DNA from 2 places in the Burkholderia sp. APQ4-4ca genome. Region 1 is predicted to be linked to the other one. Evidence: predicted binding sites of a transcription regulator. Region 1 holds the regulator's gene; the other holds the start of a gene.

Region 1 (5,777 bases):
AACGCGTCTTCTAGCTGAAATAAATCATGACAAATCAGTGCGCGTCGCGCGACCGCGGCGATCGCCCGCGCGCCTTTTCCCGTCGTGCCCGGAACGGGATTTGCTTCGATCCGGAGCGTGTCGCCGCCAGGAGAGCCGCGATGGAATCATCCGCTCAAACACGTCGTGCGCATCCGCGCAGCATCGAACTCGACAACGACGACACGCACGACAGCACGGTCGACACCGACGGCAAGCACCGCGAAGCGTCGCGGCTCGCCGGCGTCGGGCCGATCTCGCCGGACCAGATCACACGCAGCAACGCGTCGCTCGTCAATGCGATGCCGGAAGCCGGCGACGGTTTGGCCGGTTTCGACAGCCGCCCCGACGGCAACCATCCGGCGTTCGCGCTGCGCGCCGGCTACATGGTGATCGAGAAGGGCTTCGACGCGCCGTCCGCGGGCGACACGCCGTTCGGTCCCGCTCATCGGATGTACGGCAGCGCGTACTGGCCCGACCATGGCCGCCGGCCGGAGCGCGTCATCGAGTTGACCGTCGTGCCGAGATAGCCCGCGCGACGTTTGAATCGATCGTTCGTTTGGGAACCGCCATCGGCCGATGACGATGACCGATGGCGGTGCATTCGCGCGCGACCGGACCGCGGGCCGAGACGTGCTCGCACGATGTCGCGGTAAACGATTCCGCGTATTGGCATCGGGATTCGCAATCATGCATGCCGCGCATCGTGTCGACGCACATGCGTTGATCGAAGTCATGGCGTCACGGCGCGATTTCGATTGAATGGCGCTACGTGCGCCGCATCGGCATGGTTGCCATGCCGGGTCGATGCGCGCGCATGCGTTTTCGCCGACGACGCAGCCGAACCATACGACACGCATCGCGCGATGCATCACGCGTGGCGCGCATGGCCACGCACGGCCGGCACAGACGGCGCGATCGCACGGCACGGCAGGCGCCTCGCTGCATGATCGCGGCCGTTGGTTTACCCTGCCTCGCAGCGTGGCGCATTGCCCGGCCCGATCGGCCATCCGGCCGACTTCGTTTCAACCCGCCATTCGGAGACACTATGTACAAGCGTATTCTGGTTGCCGTCGACGGCAGCGACACGTCCCGCCATGCGTTCGATGCCGCGCTGGCGCTCGCGAAAGCGCACGGCGCGGAGCTGCAGCCGTTCTACGTCGTCGAGAACGCCGCGATCTACTACAACGTGCCCGGCTACGATCCGTCCGTGTTGCGCGATCAGCTCGTCGCGCAGGGCAACGCGCTCGCGCAGGATTTCGCGAAGCTGATGCAGGCTGCCGGCGTGAAAGGCGAAACGCGGCTGAACGAAGCGACGTCGATCAACGACGTATCGTCGCTGATCCTCGACGGCGCGAAAGCGTTCGGCGCCGATCTGCTCGTGCTCGGCACGCACGGCCGCCGCGGCTTCCGCCGCCTCGTGCTCGGCAGCATTGCCGAACAATGCGTGCGCCACGCGACGCTGCCGGTGCTGCTGATCCCGGCGGCCGCCAACGCGGACGAGCCGGCTGCCTGAGCGGCGTTCGGCACGCGCGGCCGGTCGCGACGTTTTGTCACCCGACAGCGGCAACTTGCGGTGGGACAATGATTTCGTCGATCCAATGCCGGAGTAAACGATCATGCTGACGCCCGTCGCCACCCGCCCCGCCGCCGTGCCCCATACCGGCAGCTGGGCTCCCCGCCAGGCCGCACACTGCTCGTCGTGCGCGATGCGGCACCTGTGCATGCCGCAGGGCCTCGCGCCCGAAGCGCTCAGCCGCCTCGAGTCGGTCATCTGCGCGGCACGCCCGGTCAAGCGCGGCGAAGCGCTGTTCCGCGAAGGCGACGCATTCGACAACCTGTACGCGGTGCGCTCGGGCTCGTTGAAAACCGTCGCGACGCGCCATGACGGCCGCGAACAGGTCACGGGCCTGCATCTCGCCGGCGAAGCGCTCGGCCTCGACGGCATCTGCGACGATACGCACCCGCGCACCGCGGTCGCGCTGGAAGACAGCTCGGTCTGCGTGATTCCGTACAGCGCGCTCAAGGCGCTGTGCTCGGAAGCCGGCTCGATGCAGTTGCGCATGCACAAGCTGATGAGCGAGCAGATCGTGCGCGAAACGTCGCAAACGATGCTGCTCGGTTCGCTGAATGCCGAAGAGCGCGTCGCCGCTTTCCTGCTCGACGTGTCGTCGCGCTACCTGAAGCGCGGCTACTCGCCGTCGGAATTCAACCTGCGGATGACGCGCGAGGACATCGGCAGCTATCTCGGCATGACGCTCGAAACGGTCAGCCGCACGCTGTCGAAATTCCAGAAGCGCGGCCTGATCGAAATGCAGGGCCGTCACGTGCAGATCATCGACTTCGACGGCCTGCAGCACGTCTGATGCCGCCCGGCGCGCACCGCGTGCGCGCCGCCTGCGTCACGTCGCCGGTCAATCGAGAAACAGCGCGGCGCGCGCCTTCAGCGCCGCGCTGAAATCGTCGAGCCAGCCGATCGACAAACGCCAGCTCTGCCAGTACAGATCGATGTCGATGGTTCGCCCGCGCGACATGTCGATCAATTCACCCGCCGCCAGCTGGCGGTCGACCATTCGGTCCGGGCACATCCCCCATCCCAATCCCGTTTCGCATGCGCGCAGATAGCCCGCGACGTGCGGTATCCAGTGCTGCGGCGGATCGAGATCCGCGCGCGTCACGCGCCGGATGAAACGCGCCTGCAACCCGTCCTTCGGATTGAACATCACGCACGGCGCGCGGCGCAGCGCATCGCGCGTGATTCCCGCGTCGAAATAGCGTGCGTAGAACGCCGGCGAGCATACCGCGCGATAGCGGATCCGCCCGAGCCGCTCCGAGCGGCACCCCTGGATCGGCTCGGCCTGCGCGGTCACCGCGCCCTGCACGCTGCCGTCGCGGATACGCGACGCCGTGTAATCCTGATCGTCGATCACGAGGTCGAGCAGCGTCTCGCGCTCGGTGCAAAACGGCCCGACCGCGTCGATGAACCACGTCGCGACACTGTCGTCGTTGACGGCCACGCGCAACGTCGGCCACGCGCTCGCGATCTGGCCCGGCAACGCGGGCATCCGGCCGCCCAGCTCGGCTTCCAGCAGTTGCACGCGTTCGGTATGCCGGCACAACAGCGCGCCCGACGTGGTGGCGACGCACGGCTGCCCGCGCTTGACGAGCACGCTGCCGACCCGTTCCTCCAGCAGCTTCACGCGCTGCGACACGGCCGACGGCGTGACGTTCAGCTCCTTGGCCGCCCGCTCGAACGAGCCGTGCCGGATCACCGCCGCGAGGGCATCGAGCAACGCGTAGTCGAGCATTAGATTTCCTTAATCCACATTAGGTGATTTAGCTTCTCTTATTCCCATACCGACCGCAGACTAGCGCTACCCGATTCATTCGTCTACTGCTTCCACGGCTGTCCCCCTCATGAACTGGCTCGCTTTTTCCCACGGCGCCGCACTGTGCGCGTCGCTCATCGTCACCATCGGCGCGCAGAACGCGTTCGTGCTGCGCCAGGGCATCATGCGCTCGCACGTCGGCAAGATCGTGCTGCTGTGCGCGGTGTCCGACATGATCCTGATCGGTGCTGGCGTCGGCGGCGCTTCGGTGCTCGTCGAGCGCTATCCGACCTTCGTTCACGCTGTGCTGTACGTCGGCCTCGCGTATCTCGCGTGGTTCGGCATCAATGCGCTGCGCCGTGCGTTCAAGCCTGGCCACGACACGCTCGACGTGCGCGGCGACGCCGTCGCGCCGCCGCCGCAGGGCGCGCTCGCGATCGTGCTGATGACGCTCGCGTTCACGTGGCTCAACCCGCACGTGTATCTCGACACGTTCCTGCTGATCGGCACGGCCGGCGCGCGCGAGCCGGAAGGCGCACGGCTCGCGTTCGCGATCGGCGCGATGACGGTCAGCATCGTGTGGTTCCTCGGGCTCGGCTATGGCGCGCGTTTGCTGGCGCCGTGGTTCCGCAAGGCGGTCGCGTGGCGCGTGCTGGATGGTGCGATCGGCAGCATGGTGCTGTTCCTCGCGGCGGTGCAGTTGCGCTGACCGAACCGTCCGCGCACGGGCGGCCGCGTGCCGTCCGGCTTTCCCTCCGCGTCGGCGCCCCGCCCGCGCAATCTGCGTGTTCCCGTCGCGCACGTCGCCGCAAAAATTCGCTCCCGATCGAACTTAGCCACCCGGCGGACTCACGCAGCGGACACGGCCTCCGTCATCTGCCGCAATCCGTCCACCATCGCGACGTTACCGCGCCTGCACGAATCGAAACGATCGGCGAGAATGTCCGGTGTCCCGCGACCACGGCGGAACCGCCCCGCGCATCCTGCCGTCCCGCCGCGATCGCCTCGACCCATCCCGCAGTTCAATCCCGTTACCTGCAGTTATCGGAGAGGAACATGGCCCATCGCACCCTCGGTACATCAAGCATCCAGGTTTCGCCGCTCGCGTTCGGCGGCAACGTCTTCGGCTGGACCGTCGACGAGAACGCATCGTTCGCGTTGCTCGACGCACTCGCCGACACCGGCATCAACTTCATCGACACGGCCGACGTCTATTCGGCCTGGGCGCCCGGCAACCACGGCGGCGAATCGGAAACGATCATCGGCAAGTGGCTGAAGCGCTCCGGCAAGCGCGAGCAGGTCGTGATCGCGACCAAGGTCGGCCTGCTCGGCACGCGCGCGGGGCTGTCGAAAGACAACATCCTGAAGGCCGTCGACGATTCGCTGCGCCGCCTGCAGACCGACTACATCGACCTGTATTTCTCGCATCGCGATCTGGCCGACACGGCCCCGCTCGAAGAGACGCTCGGCGCCTATCAAACGCTGATCGACGCGGGCAAGGTGCGCATCATCGGCGCGTCGAACTACAGCGGCGCACGCCTGCGCGAAGCCGCCGCCATCAGCGCGCGCGACGGACTGCCCGCCTACCAGGTCATCCAGCCCGAATACAACCTGCTCGATCGGGCCGACTACGAACGCGATCTCGAGCCGGTCGTGCGCGAGCTGAAGCTCGGCGTCGTCAACTACTACGCGCTCGCGAGCGGTTTCCTGTCGGGCAAGTACCGCAGCGAGGCCGACCTGAAGAAGAGCGTGCGCGGCGATCGCGTCGCCGGCTATCTGAACGCACGCGGCCTGCGCATCCTCGCCGCGCTCGATGACGTGTCGGCGAAGCACGGCACGCAGCCGGCCGCGATCGCGCTCGCATGGCAAATCGCGCGGCCGACGATCACCGCGCCGATCGCGAGCGCGACGTCGCTCGAGCAGCTCGCGCTGCTCGGCGAAGCGATCCGCGTCACGCTCGATCAGGACGACATCCGCCGGATCGACGAGGCCAGCGCGCCCTGAAGCCGCTGGCGGCAGGCCGATGGAATCGCACGCTCGAGCGGTTCCGCGGCCTGCCTGCGATTCACGCAGGACGGGTGGATACAATGGCGAGCATCCGATGGCCGCGGGGCTCGACCGGGCTTCTTCGCGCCGAATCAAAATCACACATAAAAACCGCCGATGAACCACCTTGCCCGCCGTTCCCGTTACGTCCGTCACGCTCGTCATGCACGCGCCGCATCGCGCAGCGCCATCGGCGACGCGCCGTAGCGCTCGCGAATCGCGCGGCTGAAGTGCGCCTGGCTCGAAAATCCCCAGCGAAACGCGATCTCGCCGATGCTCGTCTTGCGCAGCCGTGCGTCGGTCAGCTCGCGATGCGCGTGCGACAGCCGTTCCGACCAGATGTGCTGCGTGATCGATTCGCCTTCGGCCGCGAAGAGGCGGCCC
Region 2 (5,777 bases), on a different contig from region 1:
CCCGATGCCATCGATGTCGAACCCGAATCCCGCGGCGCCGCGCGCGCCGATGCTGTCGACCGCCGAGGCGCTCGCCGCGTTGCTCGACGCCGCGAAGCCGCTGCCCGGCGCGGAAACCGTCGCCACGCTCGACGCGCTGGGCCGCGTGCTGGCGGCCGACGTGAGCTCGCCGCTCGACGTGCCGCCGATGCATACGAGCGCGATGGACGGCTACGCGGTGCGCGTCGCCGACCTGCTGCACGGCGATCGGCGCTTGCCGGTGTCGCAGCGCATTCCGGCCGGGCATCCGGCCGCGCCGCTGGCAGCCGGCACGGCCGCGCGGATCTTCACCGGCGCGACGGTGCCGCCCGGTGCCGACGCCGTCGTGATGCAGGAGCAGACGTCGGCAGACGGCGACGCGGTCGAGATCCTGCACACGCCGAAGGCCGGCGAATGGATCACCGCGCAGGGCGCTGACATCCGCCAGGGTTCGGTGATCCTGCCGGCCGGCACGCGGCTCACGCCGCAGGCGCTGGGTCTTGCCGCATCGGTCGGCTGCGCGCAGTTGTCGGTCGCGCGGCGGATTCGCGTGGCGGTGTTCTTCACCGGCGACGAACTGACGATGCCGGGCGAGCCGCTGAAGCCCGGTGCGATCTACAACTCGAACCGCTTCACGCTGCGCGGGCTGCTCGAGCGACTCGGCTGCCACGTGACCGACTACGGGATCGTGCCCGACTCGCTCGCCGCGACGCGCGACACGTTGCGCGAGGCCGCCCGCGACCACGACGTGATCGTGACGAGCGGCGGCGTGTCGGTCGGCGACGAGGATCACGTGAAGCCGGCCGTCGAGGCCGAAGGGCGGCTCGCGCTGTGGCAGATCGCGATGAAGCCCGGCAAGCCGCTCGCGTACGGCGCGGTGCGCCGCGGCGACGAGCGCGCCGACGCGCACTTCATCGGGCTGCCCGGCAATCCCGTCTCGAGTTTCGTCACGTTCCTGCTGTTCGTGCGGCCGTTCCTGCTGCGCCTGTCCGGCGTGCGCGACGTCGCGCCGCGCGCGTTGTCGCTGCGTGCCGATTTTTCGCAGAGCAAGGGCGACCGGCGCAACGAATTCCTGCGCGCGCGCGTCAATGCGGCCGGCGGTCTCGACCTGTTCCCGAACCAGAGCTCGGCCGTGCTCACGTCGACGGTCTGGGGTGACGGGCTGATCGACAATCCGCCGCAGCACGCGATCAGTGCAGGCGAGACCGTGCGTTTCATTCCGTTTTCCGAATTGCTGTCGTAACGCGGCGGCTTCCCGAACCATGAAGATCCAGCTGAAGTTTTTTGCAAGCGTGCGCGAGGCACTGGGCGTCGCCGACGAACAGGCCGACGTGCCGGACAGCGTGACGACCGTCGGCGACGTGCGCGCGTGGCTGCGCGTGCGCGGCGGTGCGTGGGCCGAGACGCTCGCCGAAGGGCGCGCGTTGCGCATGGCGTGCAACCACGAGATGACCGATCCCGACACGCGGCTCACCGAAGGCTGCGAGGTCGCGTTCTTCCCGCCGGTGACGGGCGGTTGAGGCGGGCGTGATGGCGACGATACGAGTCCAGACCGACGATTTCGACCTGAACGCCGAAGTGGCGGCATTGCGGGCGCGCAACCCGAGGATCGGCGCGGTCGCGTGCTTCGTCGGCACGGTGCGCGACCTGAACGAAGGCGATGCGGTTGCCGCGATGGAGCTCGAACACTATCCGGGCATGACCGAGAAGGCGCTCGAGAAGATCGCGGCCGAGGCCGGCCGGCGCTGGCCGGGCATCGACGTCGCGATCGTGCATCGCGTCGGCAGGCTGCTGCCGCTCGACCAGATCGTGATGGTCGCGACGGTCGCGTCGCACCGCGGCGATGCGTTCGCGTCGTGCGAGTTCGTGATGGACTATCTGAAGACCGAAGCGCCGTTCTGGAAGAAGGAAACGACGCCGGATGGCGAGCGCTGGGTCGATGCGCGCAGTACCGACGACGCCGCGCTCGCGCGCTGGGGCGTCGAGTCGGGCAACACGCGGCGCTGAGCGCGGCGCGCGGGCGATGCGGCGATGTGCCGCAAGTTCCGCTTGAACCGCAGATGCCGCATCGTCGCGCGTGACGGGCGTTACGCGTCCGGGTCGGCGCCGCGCCCGATGATCTTCGTCGGAAACGGCTCGCCGCGCTCGCGCGACGGCAACGCGTGCGGATCGTCGCCCGCGTCGCGGCGGCGCGGCGCGATCGCGTCGAGCAGCGCCTGCTGTTCGGCCGGAATCCGGTAGTCCCAACCGAAGCGGCTCAATTGCAGGCTCTGCGCGATCCGCAGCGCGGGCTCCATGAAACGGATCGCCGCGGCCGGCGCGTAACGCGCTTCGACGGTGTTCAGAAACAGCGACAGCCAGCGGCTGAAATGGGCCGGCTCGACGCCGTCGAGCGGCTGGTGCGCCTGCTGCACGTTGCCGCGATAGCCCTTGGTGCCGAGCACGAGGCTCGACCAGAACGTCACCATCTTCGGCAGATGATCGTCCCAGCGGCCGGCGAGCTTCGCGGCGAACACGGGCCCGAGCAGCGGATCGGCGCGCACGCGGTCGTAGAACGCGTAGACGAGATCGCGGATGTTGTCTTCGGTCGGCTCGGCGTCGCGGGGGCGGGCCGGTACGGGTTCGGGCGAGGCGGGCAGGGCGGTCATGACAAAAAGGGCTGGTGGAGCAGGGCGCCGACGGGGCACCGGGGTGGGCAACGAGCAGGACGCCGGCCGGATTTTGACGCAAAATAGCGTGCTGTCACCCTTGGAAAACGTGCGGATATCACGCATGTTATTGCGCGCCCGCGATCCCGGCAACCCGGGGCCGCGCCGCGGGACCTTCGGTCGGCCCTGCACGCATCGCGATCGGCCCGCCTCACGTCATCGGGGCACGATCGATCTTTTCCGTATTCGCTCATGAGACTCACCGACTACACCGACTATTCGCTGCGCGTGATGCTGTACCTGGCCGTGCGCGGCGAGGGGCTGGCGACGATCCAGGAGATCTCGGACGCCTACGGCATCTCGAAGAACCATCTGATGAAAGTCGTCCAGCGGCTCGGCGAGCTCGGCTGGGTCGACACCGTTCGCGGCCGCAACGGCGGGCTGCGGCTATTCGCCGATTCGCTGCGATTGACGGTCGGCCAGGTCGTGCGGGCGACCGAGAACGACTTCGCGCTGGTCGGTTGCTTTTCGTCCGACGGCAGCGACTCGCGCGGCTGCGTGATCGAGCCGCAGTGCCGGCTGAAGGGCGTACTGGCGGCCGCGCTCGATGCGTTCTTCGCGGAACTCGATCGTCACACGCTCGGCGAACTGGCCGAGCCCGGCTCGCCGCTCACGGCGCTGCTCGGCATTCGTCCGGTCGCGCTCGTGCGCGCCGCGCCGGCGCCGGACGAAGCGCCGGCGGCTGCCGAGCCGTCGTCGCAGGCCCGCTGACACGCGGGCGCCGCGTATCCCGAGCCCATCCCATCACGCCGCCGGGCCGCTTGCCGGAGATCCGGCAATTTTTGCGCTGAATCAACCCGAATTTCGCTTGAAAGCCGCATAACCATCCTCATCTTGGTGTTAATCGAAAATTGGAGGTCTCAACCAAATGAGAATCGACAAGCTCACCACCAAGTTCCAGGAAGCACTCGCGGACGCGCAAAGCCTCGCGGCAGGCCGCGACAATCAATACATCGAACCCGTTCACGTGCTCGCGGCGCTGGTCGCGCAGCAGGACGGGTCGGCCCGCTCGCTGATGTCGCGCGCGGGCGTTCACGTGCAGGCGCTGCAAGGCGCGCTGAACGAAGCCATTTCGCGCCTGCCGCAAGTGACGGGCACGGGCGGCGACATCCAGATCGGCCGTGAGTTGGCCGGGCTGCTGAATCAGGCCGACAAGGAAGCGCAGAAGCTCAACGACACGTTCATCGCGAGCGAGATGTTCCTGCTCGCCGTGTCCGACGACAGGGGCGACGCGGGCAAGCTCGCGCGTCAGCACGGCCTCACGCGCAAGGCGCTCGAAGCCGCGATCGCCGCGGTGCGCGGCGGCTCGCAGGTGCACAGCCAGGACGCCGAAAGCCAGCGCGAGGCGCTGAAGAAATACACGGTCGACCTGACCGAGCGCGCCCGCGCGGGCAAGCTCGACCCGGTGATCGGCCGCGACGACGAAATCCGCCGCTCGATCCAGATCCTGCAGCGCCGCACGAAGAACAACCCGGTGCTGATCGGCGAGCCGGGCGTGGGCAAGACCGCGATCGTCGAAGGGCTCGCGCAGCGGATCGTCAACGGCGAGGTGCCCGAGACGCTGAAGGGCAAGCGCGTGCTGTCGCTCGACATGGCCGCGCTGCTCGCCGGCGCGAAGTATCGCGGCGAGTTCGAGGAGCGCCTGAAGGCTGTGCTCAACGACATCGCGAAGGACGAAGGCCGGACGATCGTCTTCATCGACGAGATCCACACGATGGTCGGCGCGGGCAAGGCCGAAGGCGCGATGGATGCGGGCAACATGCTGAAGCCGGCGCTGTCGCGCGGCGAGCTGCACTGCATCGGCGCGACCACGCTCGACGAATACCGCAAGTACATCGAGAAGGATGCCGCGCTCGAACGCCGCTTCCAGAAGGTGCTCGTCGACGAGCCGAGCGTCGAGGCGACGATCGCGATCCTGCGCGGGCTGCAGGAGAAGTACGAACTGCACCACGGTGTCGACATCACCGACCCGGCGATCGTCGCCGCGGCCGAGCTGTCGCATCGCTACATCACCGACCGCTTCCTGCCCGACAAGGCCATCGACCTGATCGACGAAGCCGCTTCGAAGATCAAGATGGAAATCGATTCGAAGCCCGAAGAGATGGACAAGCTCGACCGTCGTCTGATCCAGCTGAAGATCGAGCGCGAAGCCGTGAAGAAGGAGCAGGACGAAGCGTCGCAGAAGCGCCTGCAACTGATCGAGGAAGAGATCGACCGCCTTGGCCGCGAATATGCGGACCTGGAAGAGATCTGGACCGCCGAGAAGGCCGCGGTGCAGGGCAGCGCGCAGCTCAAGGAAGAGATCGAGAAGGTGCGGGCGGACATCGCGCGCCTGCAGCGTGAAGGCAAGCTGGAGAAGGTCGCCGAGCTGCAGTACGGCAAGCTGCCGCAACTCGAGTCGCAGCTCAAGCAGGTCACGCAGGCCGAAGAGCAGGAGCAGCACAACCCGACGCGTCCGCGCCTGCTGCGCACACAGGTCGGCGCCGAGGAAATCGCGGAAGTCGTGTCGCGTTCGACGGGCATTCCCGTGTCGCGGATGATGCAGGGCGAACGCGAGAAGCTGCTGCACATCGAGGAAAAGCTGCACGAGCGCGTGGTCGGCCAGGATGAGGCGATCAGCGCGGTGGCCGATGCGATCCGTCGTTCGCGCGCGGGTCTCGCCGATCCGAACCGTCCGTACGGCTCGTTCCTGTTCCTCGGGCCGACGGGTGTCGGCAAGACCGAGCTGTGCAAGGCGCTGGCGTCGTTCCTGTTCGATTCGGAAGAGCATCTGATCCGCATCGACATGAGCGAGTTCATGGAGAAGCACAGCGTCGCGCGGCTGATCGGCGCGCCGCCGGGCTATGTCGGCTACGAGGAAGGCGGCTACCTGACGGAAGCCGTGCGCCGCAAGCCGTACAGCGTGATCCTGCTCGACGAGATCGAGAAGGCGCATCCGGACGTGTTCAACGTGCTGCTGCAGGTGCTCGACGACGGCCGCATGACCGACGGGCAGGGGCGCACGGTCGACTTCAAGAACACGGTGATCGTGATGACGTCGAACCTCGGCTC

The links. The regulator FNR, encoded in region 1, switches genes on or off when oxygen is low (the NO sensors DNR and NnrR bind a similar motif). The targets are predictions, from matches to a motif close to TTGATNNNNATCAA.
Region 2: a site for FNR is predicted at 3,509-3,522, ahead of clpB (ATP-dependent chaperone ClpB). Genes of this name have one in related genera too.

Annotation. Positions count from the first base shown of each region.
Region 1 is NZ_JBYQCG010000241.1:9,292-15,068, reverse strand. Features, by position in the region: gene AC3IFE_RS31360 (DUF3005 domain-containing protein) at 141-548, shown strand; gene AC3IFE_RS31355 (universal stress protein) at 1,067-1,534, shown strand; gene fnr (fumarate/nitrate reduction transcriptional regulator Fnr) at 1,638-2,384, shown strand; gene AC3IFE_RS31345 (LysR family transcriptional regulator ArgP) at 2,433-3,326, opposite strand; gene AC3IFE_RS31340 (LysE/ArgO family amino acid transporter) at 3,436-4,056, shown strand; gene AC3IFE_RS31335 (aldo/keto reductase) at 4,404-5,351, shown strand; gene AC3IFE_RS31330 (helix-turn-helix domain-containing protein) at 5,555-5,777, opposite strand, start outside.
Region 2 is NZ_JBYQCG010000220.1:137,490-143,266, forward strand. Features, by position in the region: gene AC3IFE_RS24315 (molybdopterin molybdotransferase MoeA) at 14-1,261, shown strand; gene moaD (molybdopterin converting factor subunit 1) at 1,281-1,538, shown strand; gene AC3IFE_RS24325 (molybdenum cofactor biosynthesis protein MoaE) at 1,549-2,025, shown strand; gene AC3IFE_RS24330 (group III truncated hemoglobin) at 2,106-2,666, opposite strand; gene AC3IFE_RS24335 (Rrf2 family transcriptional regulator) at 2,919-3,437, shown strand; gene clpB (ATP-dependent chaperone ClpB) at 3,595-5,777, shown strand, end outside.